Prochlorococcus marinus XMU1408: one gene and its partner. The protein of the gene in region 1 interacts with the protein of each later gene in a pairwise test. Links are inferred from orthologs where the notes say so. Each region holds a gene or a part of one and is shown on either strand. Other genes may lie near its edges.

Region 1 (6,344 bases):
GAGAATGTTTTATATAACATTTTTATCAGTCCGGAAACAAAGCCTATTGTTGAGGCCTCTGGTCATATTTATGAAGAAACCAAAATCACAAGATGGATAAACAATTGTCCTAACTGCTAATTTTTACGTGTTGAAGTTCGTCAAGTAATTGTATCTGGAATCATAGGTATTGAATGTTTTTTGCCGTCTGGGCTTACATATATATTCTCTTTCCCATATTCTGTATCAATGATTTTTTCAAAATGAGTCCCCTTTGGAAGATGTAAAAAATATTTTTGTGCTCTGTTCATTTTATTTATACAGTTATTTAAAAATAACTAGCATTTTTCCCAACGACAACATATTGATTGTTTTATGAGAGTTTTGGTGGCTAACTATTTGATTTTTCTAAAGCAGTTAACAATTTGCCAACTCTAGTTCCATTAACTCCAAGATCGCCACCACCATATCTTGATGCGGATTTGATTTGAATCTTCTTATCGATTTTTAAAATCTCCAAGTCGTCTGGAAATCTGAAAATCAAACTACGACAAACCCCTTTCCAATATTTATCATTAACCTCTAAAACTTTGGTTCTAGGAATTTCCTGGGCAATCCTAATAAGTTGCTCAAAGGTCTTGTCAACATCTTCAAATTCTTTTTGAAAAAAAACGCAATTAAGCGGATTTAAACAGGGACAAAGACCTGATTTAGGATCTGGCATATTTTCTATGAGTTCACATATTGATCATGAGAAAAGTTTATCCCCCCTTTGGTCTTGTTTTTCAGAAATTTATTACTAAGTGATGTCTAGGTCTCCCTACCTAAAATGCCCGTGCAAAAACTATCCTTCGATTAAATTTGTAAAAACAATTTTTGAGCATGACACGATTAGATAAAACAGGGATGATGATGATTGTTTTCAGTGTGGCCTCAACACTTCCTTATCAGTTTCATTATCTCTCTTCTATGAGTTAAAACAGGTTAATCCCTCTCTCTATAGATAGTACTAATTAAAGGTCTATTGATTAAAGGCGGCTCATTTCCATATCCAATCCAAATAAAACCAATAATTTCCTCCTCACTTGAATTTATTTGTGCGATTTGATATGTATTAGGATCTTTAGTGATTTTGCCTGTTGACCACTTGCAACCAACATCATCGGCGACAAGTGAAAGCGACAGGTTTTGAATCGCGCAAGCACAAGCAGCATAATCTTCGAGTTTTTGAGCTTGATTATCAGTACATACTTGAGTGGCAATAAGCAAATGGGAAGGGTTAAGCATTTTTTCCTTTATTTTTTTTAAACTAGATTCATCTATTGACGTATCACCAAATTTCAGAGTCAGCTGTAATTGATATAGAAGTTCCCTTTTTTTTATCCCAATGTTGGTAAAACGCCATGGGAAAGTCCTTCTGTGGCAGGGTGCCTGATTAGCTGCAACTATTGATTTTTGAATTACTTCGCTAGGAACACTTTTTTTGGAAAAGATATGAATGGTCCTTCGTTTTTTAATTGCTTCAGCTATTTCCATAATTTTTTCTTGACGTTATTAACTACACTATTAGTCATAGTGTAAATTTCACAAAAAGTTTAGTTTAGAGACCTGTAGAAATAAAAGGCGTTTAAATCATCTCCAGCTTGAATCTCACATCTAAAAAAACATGATTAGTTGAAAATCACTTATTAAGCAACTTTGTCAAGAATTACATTTGATGGTTTTGAAAATAACGAGACGACTTGGCCCACGGGTGTCTTGAATACGCGTTCGACAATTTCTCCATTATTGATAATTACCCTCGTATTCAAGGAACCAGAAGGTAGATTTACAGATCTTTTTTTTAGAAGAATTTCTAGCTCTGGATAGTGATCATTAGGTTTAAGAACCTCTTTTAACTCAGGATGTAGATCTAAAATTGCGTCATCAAAGGCCTTAAACTTTTTCGTTAAAACCATACTTTGAGAAAGCTTTTACTTATGACTTGTAACCTACTGATCTCAAGACGTAAAGAGTATTTAAACTAAGATCGGGATAAACTTAATAAGACTTTAAATAAAGCTTCAATGAGCAATGAATAAATTCATATAATAAGTCTTACTGGTAGCTAAAAGTGAAAAATAGTCATTAATATCCAGTAGCATCAATCACTCGCTGTTCATGATGAGTAATAGACGTTACCTCAGTACTTCTGTCATTTAAAACTGACTGTGTAAAAACAGTAATAGCTGCAATACTTGGTGTAATAGGTAAAAACATGAACAATGTCAACACACTACTGTTAGGTTTAAATAATCTTTGCATTAATAAATAAAGGATTAAATTATTATTATCAATAACTTTTAGGTGAGTTGCGTGTTCGGTTTCCCTTGAATAAAGCTATTAGTTTGACCTGTAATACCATCTAAACACCTTTGGTCGTTTCCAGAGCATTGTATAAATAGCTTCAAGTGCCTTTTGAGTTTTAGGTAGCTTGCAACTAGGCCATGACTGTTGAGTAATCATTGTGATTATTTCGGAGTCATTATCATTTCTACATCGGATGCCACCTATAAAACCAGAGTAATAAAACTCAGGCAAAAATACATAGAGCCAAAACTATTACTCAGCTAGATATTTATCGGGCAAATAAGTATAAAAAAAAGAGGCAATTTATGCCCCTTTTAGATCACCTTTAAATTACTTTTGGTATGTATTACCTCTGTAAGTTAAGGATGCTTGCATCTGCTTTTTAGCTTCTGCCTGTCTAGATGTGTAGACGTTACTTCTGTAACTAAGTTCTACAACTTTTTTTGGAGTAGCTTCTTTATGTTGAAGGTACTCTTTGCCTCTGTAAGTAAGAACAGTCATTGCTCTTTCTCGTAGTGCTCAAGACCCCGTTCCATGTCTCGAGTCTTACTGCAGCTTGAAATTTAGCTGAACGTGTATCAAAAATACCAGAAATTATCTTTAAACGATGTTCCTCGTGATACATAAAACAGTGAATAAAGTAGTATTAACCGAAATAGTTGCATTTCTTACTAAAAAGCACCCTTAAATCACTAAAAAAGTTAATTATTTATCCTCTGCTTTTTCTTTCTTAAACTAAACCAACCTTCCCCTATCCCCTCTTCTTACATAAGTCATTAAAGCACAAAAAAAGGATCCTAATATGGCAAAAATTGTCAAAGTAATTAACGGATTAAAACCAGATGAAGCAATATTTAGAAAAATTGAATCAAATGCTTCCATAACACATCAAGAAGGTAAACCATTCAGTAACCACACAAAAGCCTCGTTATTTAATACCCAGTTTCTAAAAACTACTATCACTATTAAATTGATCAAAAGAACCATGAATAAACGAAGTTTTGGATCCTCTTTCCCCATAAATCTATTGTAATTTAGTTTTTGTTAGGCAAGGCCAGTTACAAAGATGTTAACAATTATGGGGCTACAGGAAGTTGGTAAGTAGTTAATAGAGTATGTATGATTATCAATCCGCTTTTAAACGCCTACCACCTTTACTTAAATAATCCATATATTTATCAGATTCTTTGAGGTAATAATTCCTGCTTTGACCAATATATCTAGCTTCAATTAAGAGATCCGTAACTTCAGGCCAAAAAGATTCAGGGACCAACTCAAGAGGGTTAATTGCACTTGGATTCCAATTTAACTCAGTCAAAAATAGAAACCAAATCGACTTGCACTTAATGAAATCAGATAAACAATCTGAATTAAAATTATTCATTTATAAATTGGACTGATTGAGCAGCTTTATCAGCTTTAATTTTTGCCTCATCGATGGTTTCTGCATTTGCTACAGCTACTCCCATTCGACGACCTTCAGTAGAGCTCGGCTTGCCAAATATAAATACACCTGTATTCGGTTGACTTAAGGCATCTTCAAGTCCCGTAAAAGCTATGTTTGAAGTTTTCTGGGAAGCCAAAATCACTCTGCTCGCAGAAGCTTCATGACAAACTATTTCTGGAATTGGGATACCTAAAACAGCCCTAAGGTGTAATTCAAACTCATTTAAATTTTGACTAATCAAAGTTACTAAGCCTGTGTCATGTGGTCTTGGTGACAGCTCTGAAAAAATCACCTCCTCACCCTTAATAAAAAATTCAACGCCAAACAAACCAACTCCACCAAGATTATCAGTGACACATTTGGCTATCTTTTTAGCCTTATCTAAAACACTTTCAGTTAATGTAGCTGGTTGCCAACTACATTGATAATCTCCATTCTTTTGCTCGTGTCCTATCGGTTCACAAAATAATGTTTTACCATTAAATTGTCTAATAGTTAATAAAGTAATTTCTAAATCAAAATCAATAAATTCCTCTAATATAATTTTATTTGATTTACCTCTTGATTTTTCAATAGCCAAATCCCAAGCCTGGACTAAATCATTTTTATTATTAACTAAGCTTTGTCCTTTACCTGAAGAACTCATAACTGGCTTAATTAATAAAGGATAACCAATCGCATCTGCACGAAAATTAAGCTCGGATTGATTCATCGCATAACTAAATTTTGCAGTTCTTATATTTAATTCGTTAGCAGCTAAATCTCTAATTTTATCTCTATTCATAGTTATCGCAGTAGCTCGAGCATTTGGTATTACTGTTATTTTTTGTTCGATTTCCTTTAATACATCTACTGCAAGAGCCTCAATTTCAGGAATAATTATATCAGGATTACATTTAGATATCACTTCTTTTAATTCACTACCATTATTCATATTTAATACTTCAACTTGATCAGCTATCTGCATGGCTGGCGCATCATTATATCTGTCACATGCAATAACATAACAACCTAATCTTTTTGCTGCGATTGCCACCTCTTTCCCTAACTCTCCGCTACCTAAAAGCATTATTTTCTTTGGAAAAATGTTCATAATCATATCTATAGGTCAAAAAATATAAATTAATATAATATCTCTTAAAGAGAATTGATAATAAAAAAAAGAAGTAGAAATTAACAGAGACACTGAAAGGGAAAAATTATTCTTAGTACAACAGAGCACTTTTTTTTGATGGATAAAATCAATTGATCATTCGCGATTGTTTTTCGACTCAATAAGATTGAAGAATGATATTTCCACCACAACAAGTAATTTTTGGATAACTACTTTTAATACTGCAATGGTATTGATTTTGGACATTAGGTAGAACCATTTTGAAAACAATGAAAACAAGCTTAAAAAAGCAATTCCTAATCCAAAAACCATATCTAATTTTTCACGTTAGTCCTATAAAGAGCTGATTAGCTACACAAGCTCTTTACGAGTGGAGAAAAGTTAGTTAAAAAACTAATAACTTCGACTTATTTATTGGAATGGTTGCCAAGAAGAAAATTAAAGACTTCAAGGATTTGGATCAGTTCCCAGATTTAAAAGAAGCTCTAGTACCAGCTATTAAGACATTGCCCTCAGGTTCAATGAATACTAAAGTAATCGTTACTGAAGGCGAAATTGTAGAGAGAGTTTATAAAACACCAAAAGGTGAAATTATATCTCTTTTCGCAAATGACTTATCGGAACAAGCTGCCTAAATTTTCTTGTTAAAATCAATTATTTTAGTATTTCTCCATAGAAAGGGTTGGATCATATTGTCAGCACAAGAAGAAAAGATGGCAAAGAAAACATCCAATATTGAGCAGATCTGTAATCCTAGTTTATTGTTTTTAATTGATCAATGTCTTCTAAAGAAGAAATCCTGTCCATCCTAGAAGCCTTTGCCTCAACAGAGAGAATGGGATCATTCTTTTTAGACAATGCAACCCCCGACTTTTTATTTATAAGACCAAGCGGAAATCCCATTGACGCGAAAGGTTTTCAAGAGATGTGGTCCTCAGGAGATCTTGTATTACAAAGCGCAGAAGTCACAAAGGTGCACAAATTTGAACTCTTAGGTTCAAATGCTGCAATGTGCGTTTTCACCCTAGGTTCAAAATTTACTTATAAAGGGACTCAAAATGATGACCTCCCTACAGTAACTTCTATTTTTAAAAAGATTGATGAGAAATGGAAAGTAGCTTGGATGCAAAGATCTTCAGGCCAGTCAGATATGACTTTGTGGAACGACTAATTTATATTTCCTTCTTAATGGTTAAGTATTCGTAAATTCTATTTATATCCTTACGTCTGAAGTAATCATTGAGCAAGATAGATAATTTAAAAGAGAAACAGTTAATAGTCATAATGCAAGAAAAGCCAAATGTTGAAGAGCTGATTGCAGATTCAATGACATTGCTCTTAATTAGAGCCCAAAAGCTCCTAAAAGGGAAAGACTAGCAATTGCTCAAGAGTTTAGAGAATGGCTTAATGGTAGTTGCAAAGAAGAAGATATATTGATCCTAGATACAAAAATCA
Region 2 (5,672 bases), on another replicon or contig:
ATCAAAAAAAGATCATATAAAAGTAAATTTTATCCGTCCTGATAAGGCCATAGTTGCAGTTAGCTTGACTTCTTTACCAATAGGTAAGCCAAGCATTAATCCAGGTCAAATTGTAGGTCTGAGACTCATTGCAAGAGATAACAATAAACAAAAAAATGATATATGTGTGATTCTTGCATCAGAATCTGGGGAATGCATGCGATTGGAAGCTGGTGGTATGGCAAGAATGGAACTCATAGAGCAAGTTGTTCCCATACAAAAAAGTTCTTTAGAAAATGATGTAGCTCGTTTACTATCTAGCAGCAGAGGTAATACAAGCCCACTACTTGCAAGTGCTACACCAATAGCCATTGAAATACTTAATTTAGTTAATCAATACGAATAGATTAGTAAATAAATGGCATGCGTAATTTCTGCTAGCTCTAGTAATAGTGGAAAAACACTTTTATGCCTCCTTTTGATTGCTTGGTTAAAAAGTATCAAAAAAACAGTTCAACCTTTTAAAGTTGGCCCAGATTATTTAGATCCTCAACAACTCAGTGCAGTATCAAACAAAGCTTGTAGAAATCTAGATTTAATTCTTTCTGGTGAGAAATGGGTGAAAGAAAGTTTTAATCACTTTGGAGGATTAACTGATTTTTCTATAGTTGAGGGGGTAATGGGATTATTTGATGGAATTGGAAGTAGCTCAAAAGGAAGTACAGCTGAATTAGCTAAAGTTCTAGGCCTGCCAATAGTCCTTATTGTTGATGCCAGGGGGAAAGCTGCGTCACTAGCAGCATTAATAAAAGGTTTCCAAGAACACGATAAGGAATTAAAAATTGAAGGAATTGTTTTAAATAATGTTCAAACCCCCAGACACGAAAAAATTTTATTGGAAGTCCTTTCTCAAATCAATGTAAAACCTTTAGGTTGCATTCCTAAATGTCAAGACTTATACCTTCCATCTAGGCATCTTGGCTTGGCTCCAATTCATGAGATTCAAAATTTAGATATAAAAGTTAAAAAGTGGGCATCCATAGCTAAAAATTATTTAGATGTTGAAAGTTTTAAAAAACTTTTATTACCTCATAAATCCCAAGATAAGATAATTAATTATTTACCAAAGAAAGATTCAGGATTAGTTCACCCAATTGCCATCGCTGAAGATGAGGCTTTCCATTTTAGATATCAAGAAACAAAAGAATTATTAGAAAAGAATGGGATGCCAACTATTAGATGGAAGCCTCTTGAAAACAAACAAATTCCCAACGAAGCAAAAGGATTAATAATTCCTGGTGGTTTTCCTGAGCAACATGCAGAACAATTAAGCAACTCAAAAATCAGCTTGAAGTCTATAAATATATTTGCAAAAAAATTTCCAATATATGCCGAATGTGGAGGAATGATGCTTTTAGGTAAAAGTATATTTGACTTAGAGGGGAAGGAACATTCAATGGCTGGAATATTACCTTTTAAGGCAAAAAAGGGAAACCTAAAAATCGGTTATCGAGAAGCAATAAGTAAAAATAAAAGTCCTGTTATTGATCCTGGTAATAAACTAATTGGGCATGAATTTCATCGTTGGGAAATAATTAATGAAAAACATAACTCAGAAATAAATCCCTTATGGGATATAAAGGGATGGAATATAGAATTAAAAAATGAAGGTTTTTGTAATCATTTAATTCATGCAAGCTGGATCCATCTTCATTGGGCAAGCTCTCCAGAGATTCTGAATAATTGGAAGAAAACAGTTATTAATTGTTCCAAAGAATCAGCTTAAGAAAAAGGTTTAAAACCTAATCGATTAATAATTTTTCTAAAATAGTTTGATACTTGTTGTTTTTTTTATCATCACCAACGATCCAAACTGCTTTACTTGCTCTGCTAACAGCCACATATACAAGACGTCTTCTAAATTCAAGATCTTTAGGCCAAAAGACATCAGAGGTAATGAAAACTTCGCCAAATGTACTTCCTTGACTCCTATGAATTGTAAGGACTGAAGCAGGACCTAATGAAGCGAATGAATCTCTAATAAAAAAGAAAAGTTTCCAGATCAAAGGACTATTTTTCTTCCCTTTCTCTCGCGCCTGTTTACTCAATTCATTCAAAGCAAAGTCTAAATCAATACGAGATTTAGATCCTATTTGAGGCATTAACCTCAAAGAAAATTCTTTTTGATCGCAAGTAACAACCTTAACTACCTGAGTTTCAACGATAGGCAAAGAATATTCAAAATCATTATGGATTCCTAAAGAAGCCAAGTCAAAACTATTAGGTATTACATCTTCTACAATCATCTCTCTATTTGAACTAATCAAAATATCTGGTTCTTCCCCAATCTCACTTTCATTCAATGAGGCATTTATCATTACAGCCTTACGACTAATTAAAACCTCTCCAGGCAAAACCTGATATTGATCAGCCATATCGCCATGAATAGCTCTTCTTGCATGAGGGACTAAATTATCAACAATTCGATTCGTGTAGCACAAAATTCTTGCTTGATCATAATCATCCTCTAAAGATGATTGCCTCAATGAAACCTTTGCCTTTTCGAGCCAATTTTTTCTATCTAATATTCCAACATTACCTTTTTTAGAATTAATAATTGGCAAAATTGGTGGCTGATGACAAGGGATTTCGCCATCTCTAATAATTTTTGCCAATTTCAAAACAGGTCCTTGATGACGAACAACTTCCTTGAGTTCAGTATTAACTGCTCGTTTCATCAAAAAAACTGAGCTAAAACTTTCTCCAACTGGGGGAAGTTGAGCAGGATCTCCAACAAAGACCAAACGTGTCGAATTGCATCTAGCACATTCAAGAGTGATTTCTAATAATGTGGCATCAATCATTGATGCTTCATCAATTAAAACAAGTCCTAAATTCTCCAAAGAGCTCTCGGTTTGATCTGTTCTTTCACATATTTCTATATCTGCTTGTCTTTTTAATTTAAGTCGAAGCAAACGGTGAATAGTAGAGGGAAACCATGTAGGTTGAATAGCTTCATTTCTTAAACCCTCTCTTAGTACACCGACAGCTTTATGAGTAGGTGCAACTACAGTCCAACACAAACCCAGGTCATCAACCTTTTTTAAAAATTTCATAGATAAATAGGTTTTTCCGCTGCCAGCAAAACCTTTCATTACAAAGGGTTTAAAGGAATATGGGGTCTTCAACCATTCACAAAATAATTCAAGAGATTTTTCTTGATCCTTAGTTAAAACAACTTTATCAGCATTTATTTTTATTTCTTTCACACAGAAAATAATCCAATCATTTGCAAAAGATGCAAAGGGGATCCAATAAATAAAATACCTGGCAAGGCAACACTGGGGCCCAGAAGACTTCCCACTAAAACCTCTATTTTTGTATGCCCCAAAGATTCTTTTAAAGTGGTTTCGGAGGATGATTCATTGAAATTAATTTTTGAAATCTGATTTACTTTTGCTGCAGTCAAGCCTGCCGATCTTCTTATTCCAGAAGCGTCATACATCACTATAAAAGCAATCGTTGACGCCAAAGCAAATAGAGGATCATCAAAACCGAGCTGAAGTCCAACGCCTGCAGCTGTTCCTGTTACTAAAGCCGAATGGCTTGAAGGCATACCTCCTGTTTCTATCAGCACAGATGGACGCCACCTTTGCTTGAAAATTAATTCAAATAATAATTTAGACAATTGAGCAAGACCACATGCAGCTAGACCCCATGCCAAGACTGCATTATCAAGAATAAAAACAAATTGATTTTCTAAAGCTGGATTAATATTCATCTATCTCTGTTTGTTATGTAATCAGCCAATGCAAGTAGAGGTTTTGATTTATCTGACCAAGGCTTAAGAGCATTTTTTGCTTGATCCACTAAAGAATCTGCTCTCTTTCTTGATTCATCAAGACCAAGTAATTTGGGATAAGTAGTCTTGTCTGCAATTAAATCTTTACCAGCTGTTTTACCCAATATTTCACTACTTGCTGTCACATCAAGAATGTCATCAATTATTTGAAATGCCAAACCAATACCTCTTGCATATACACGTAATGCTTCCAAAAGCTTCTCATCTGCTCCACCAATTAATGCTCCGCAAGTTACGCATGCTTTAAGCAAAGCTCCTGTTTTATGAAGATGAATATATTCTAAGGTTTCTAAATCTACTTCCTTACCCTCACAATCTAGATCAACTACTTGTCCACCAACTAGTCCAGGAGCACCTGCAACTAAAGAAAGTTCTCCGACCACTTTTAAAAGTCTTTCTGATGAAACACCCTTTGTTCGTATTGATACCATCTCAAAGGCTCTTGTCAAAAGCGCATCTCCAGCAAGTATGGCTACTGCATCCCCGTAGACTTTATGATTTGTAGGTCGCCCTCTACGAAGATCGTCATTATCCATTGAAGGTAGGTCATCATGGATAAGAGACATTGTATGAATCATTTCTAGAGCAACTGCAGTAGGGAGAGCTTTTTCAATCTCACCTCCAGCAAGTTCACAAGCAGCAAGACAAAGTATCGGCCTTAACCTTTTCCCCCCGGCCAAAAGGGAATAACGCATAGATTCTCTTAATTTTTCTGGCTTTTCAGGGCCTAGAGACGCATCTAGCGCATCTTCAACTTGAGTCCTAGATTTCTCTAGATACTCAGCGAAGTCAAAAGAAGCGATTGCTTCCTGCATGCAAAAAATCGATTCCTATCAATTCTCTCAGGACATTGTGATTCATGGAAGTAAATGACTAATAGTTAAAGGTAATCCACAATGTTTCTGCCACCTATCAACTGTATTTGCTAGAAGCATTGTTACTGTCATAGGCCCCACGCCGCCAGGGACTGGAGAATAAGCAGCTACTTTATTTTCAATTTCAAATATCTTTACATCTCCACAAAGTTTAGTTTTTTCACTTTTTTGCAAATTCTTTTTAACAGAAGGAAGTCTATGAATGCCTACATCAATAACTATGGAATTCTCTCTTATGTGTTCTTCCCCAATTAGATAGGGTTTACCAGCAGCTACAACAATTAAATCAGCTTCTCTAGTCAAAGAAGGTAAATCTTTAGTTCTTGAATGAGCAATCGTGACAGTCGCATTAGCAGCTTCAAGCATTAAAGCCATTGGCTTCCCCACAAGGATGCTTCTTCCAACTACTACTGCTCGTTTACCTTCAATTTCGATATGATTCCTTTTTAGAAGAGCCATTACTCCAGCAGGCGTACACGATCTAGGTCCTTTCTCTCCCTTTATTAATAGTCCAAGGTTCAAAGGGTGTAATCCATCAGCATCCTTATCAGGATTTATTCTGCTAAGCAAACAGGCTTCATTAAGATGAGACGGTAATGGAAGTTGCAACAAAATCCCATCAACTTTGTCTTCATCATTCAACCCTTTAATAATTTCTATTAGTTCCTCCAACGAAATATCTTCTTTTAAATGTTTAGCAAAACTCTTTACACCTATTCTTTGGCATGCTTTCTCCTTGTAATTCACATAAACTCCACTTGCAGGATCGTTACCGACCCTTATAACTGCAAGGCCTGGTGAACGTTTCGCAACTTCTAGTCCAGATTCGATAGTCTGTTGAAGTATAAGCTCAATTTCCTGAGCAAGTTTTTTTCCATCTAAAATGTTTGCCATAAATAAAACGAATACAATTTCAATTGATCAACCCATTAAACCTAGATTTGTGTTTAGGTGAA

Evidence for each region. Proteins that work in one complex are often made in the same cells at the same time.
Region 2: the proteins of purT (region 1) and crtE interact in binary tests that used the Escherichia coli proteins (3 or more experiments, as listed by UniProt). The link is inferred for Prochlorococcus marinus XMU1408 from one-to-one orthologs.

What each region holds. Positions count from the first base shown.
Region 1 is NZ_QJUE01000002.1:772,766-779,109, forward strand. The notes cover bases 2,787-5,762. They hold purT (formate-dependent phosphoribosylglycinamide formyltransferase), read right to left. Parts: upstream 4,869-5,762; coding sequence 3,705-4,868; downstream 2,787-3,704. Other genes in these bases: DNJ73_RS05745 (DUF4278 domain-containing protein), read right to left, coding at 2,787-2,829; DNJ73_RS05750 (hypothetical protein), read left to right, coding at 3,131-3,361; DNJ73_RS05755 (hypothetical protein), read right to left, coding at 3,455-3,712; DNJ73_RS05765 (hypothetical protein), read left to right, coding at 5,309-5,524; DNJ73_RS05770 (DUF3804 family protein), read left to right, coding at 5,668-5,762. In the rest of the region: DNJ73_RS05720 (DUF3764 family protein), read left to right, coding at 1-120; DNJ73_RS09960 (hypothetical protein), read right to left, coding at 141-290; DNJ73_RS05725 (DUF1499 domain-containing protein), read right to left, coding at 371-703; DNJ73_RS05730 (nitroreductase family protein), read right to left, coding at 964-1,515; DNJ73_RS05735 (hypothetical protein), read right to left, coding at 1,668-1,937; DNJ73_RS10185 (hypothetical protein), read right to left, coding at 2,107-2,238; more of DNJ73_RS05745, read right to left, coding at 2,659-2,786; more of DNJ73_RS05770, read left to right, coding at 5,763-6,060. UniProt on the Escherichia coli protein: Involved in the de novo purine biosynthesis. Catalyzes the transfer of formate to 5-phospho-ribosyl-glycinamide (GAR), producing 5-phospho-ribosyl-N-formylglycinamide (FGAR). Formate is provided by PurU via hydrolysis of 10-formyl-tetrahydrofolate.
Region 2 is NZ_QJUE01000004.1:68,333-74,004, forward strand. The notes cover bases 2,707-5,672. They hold crtE (geranylgeranyl diphosphate synthase CrtE), read right to left. Parts: upstream 4,657-5,672; coding sequence 3,757-4,656; downstream 2,707-3,756. Other genes in these bases: DNJ73_RS06200 (ATP-dependent RecD-like DNA helicase), read right to left, coding at 2,707-3,248; DNJ73_RS06205 (divergent PAP2 family protein), read right to left, coding at 3,245-3,760; folD (bifunctional methylenetetrahydrofolate dehydrogenase/methenyltetrahydrofolate cyclohydrolase FolD), read right to left, coding at 4,699-5,610. In the rest of the region: DNJ73_RS06190 (glucose-6-phosphate dehydrogenase assembly protein OpcA), read left to right, coding at 1-385; DNJ73_RS06195 (cobyrinate a,c-diamide synthase), read left to right, coding at 398-1,765; more of DNJ73_RS06200, read right to left, coding at 1,782-2,706.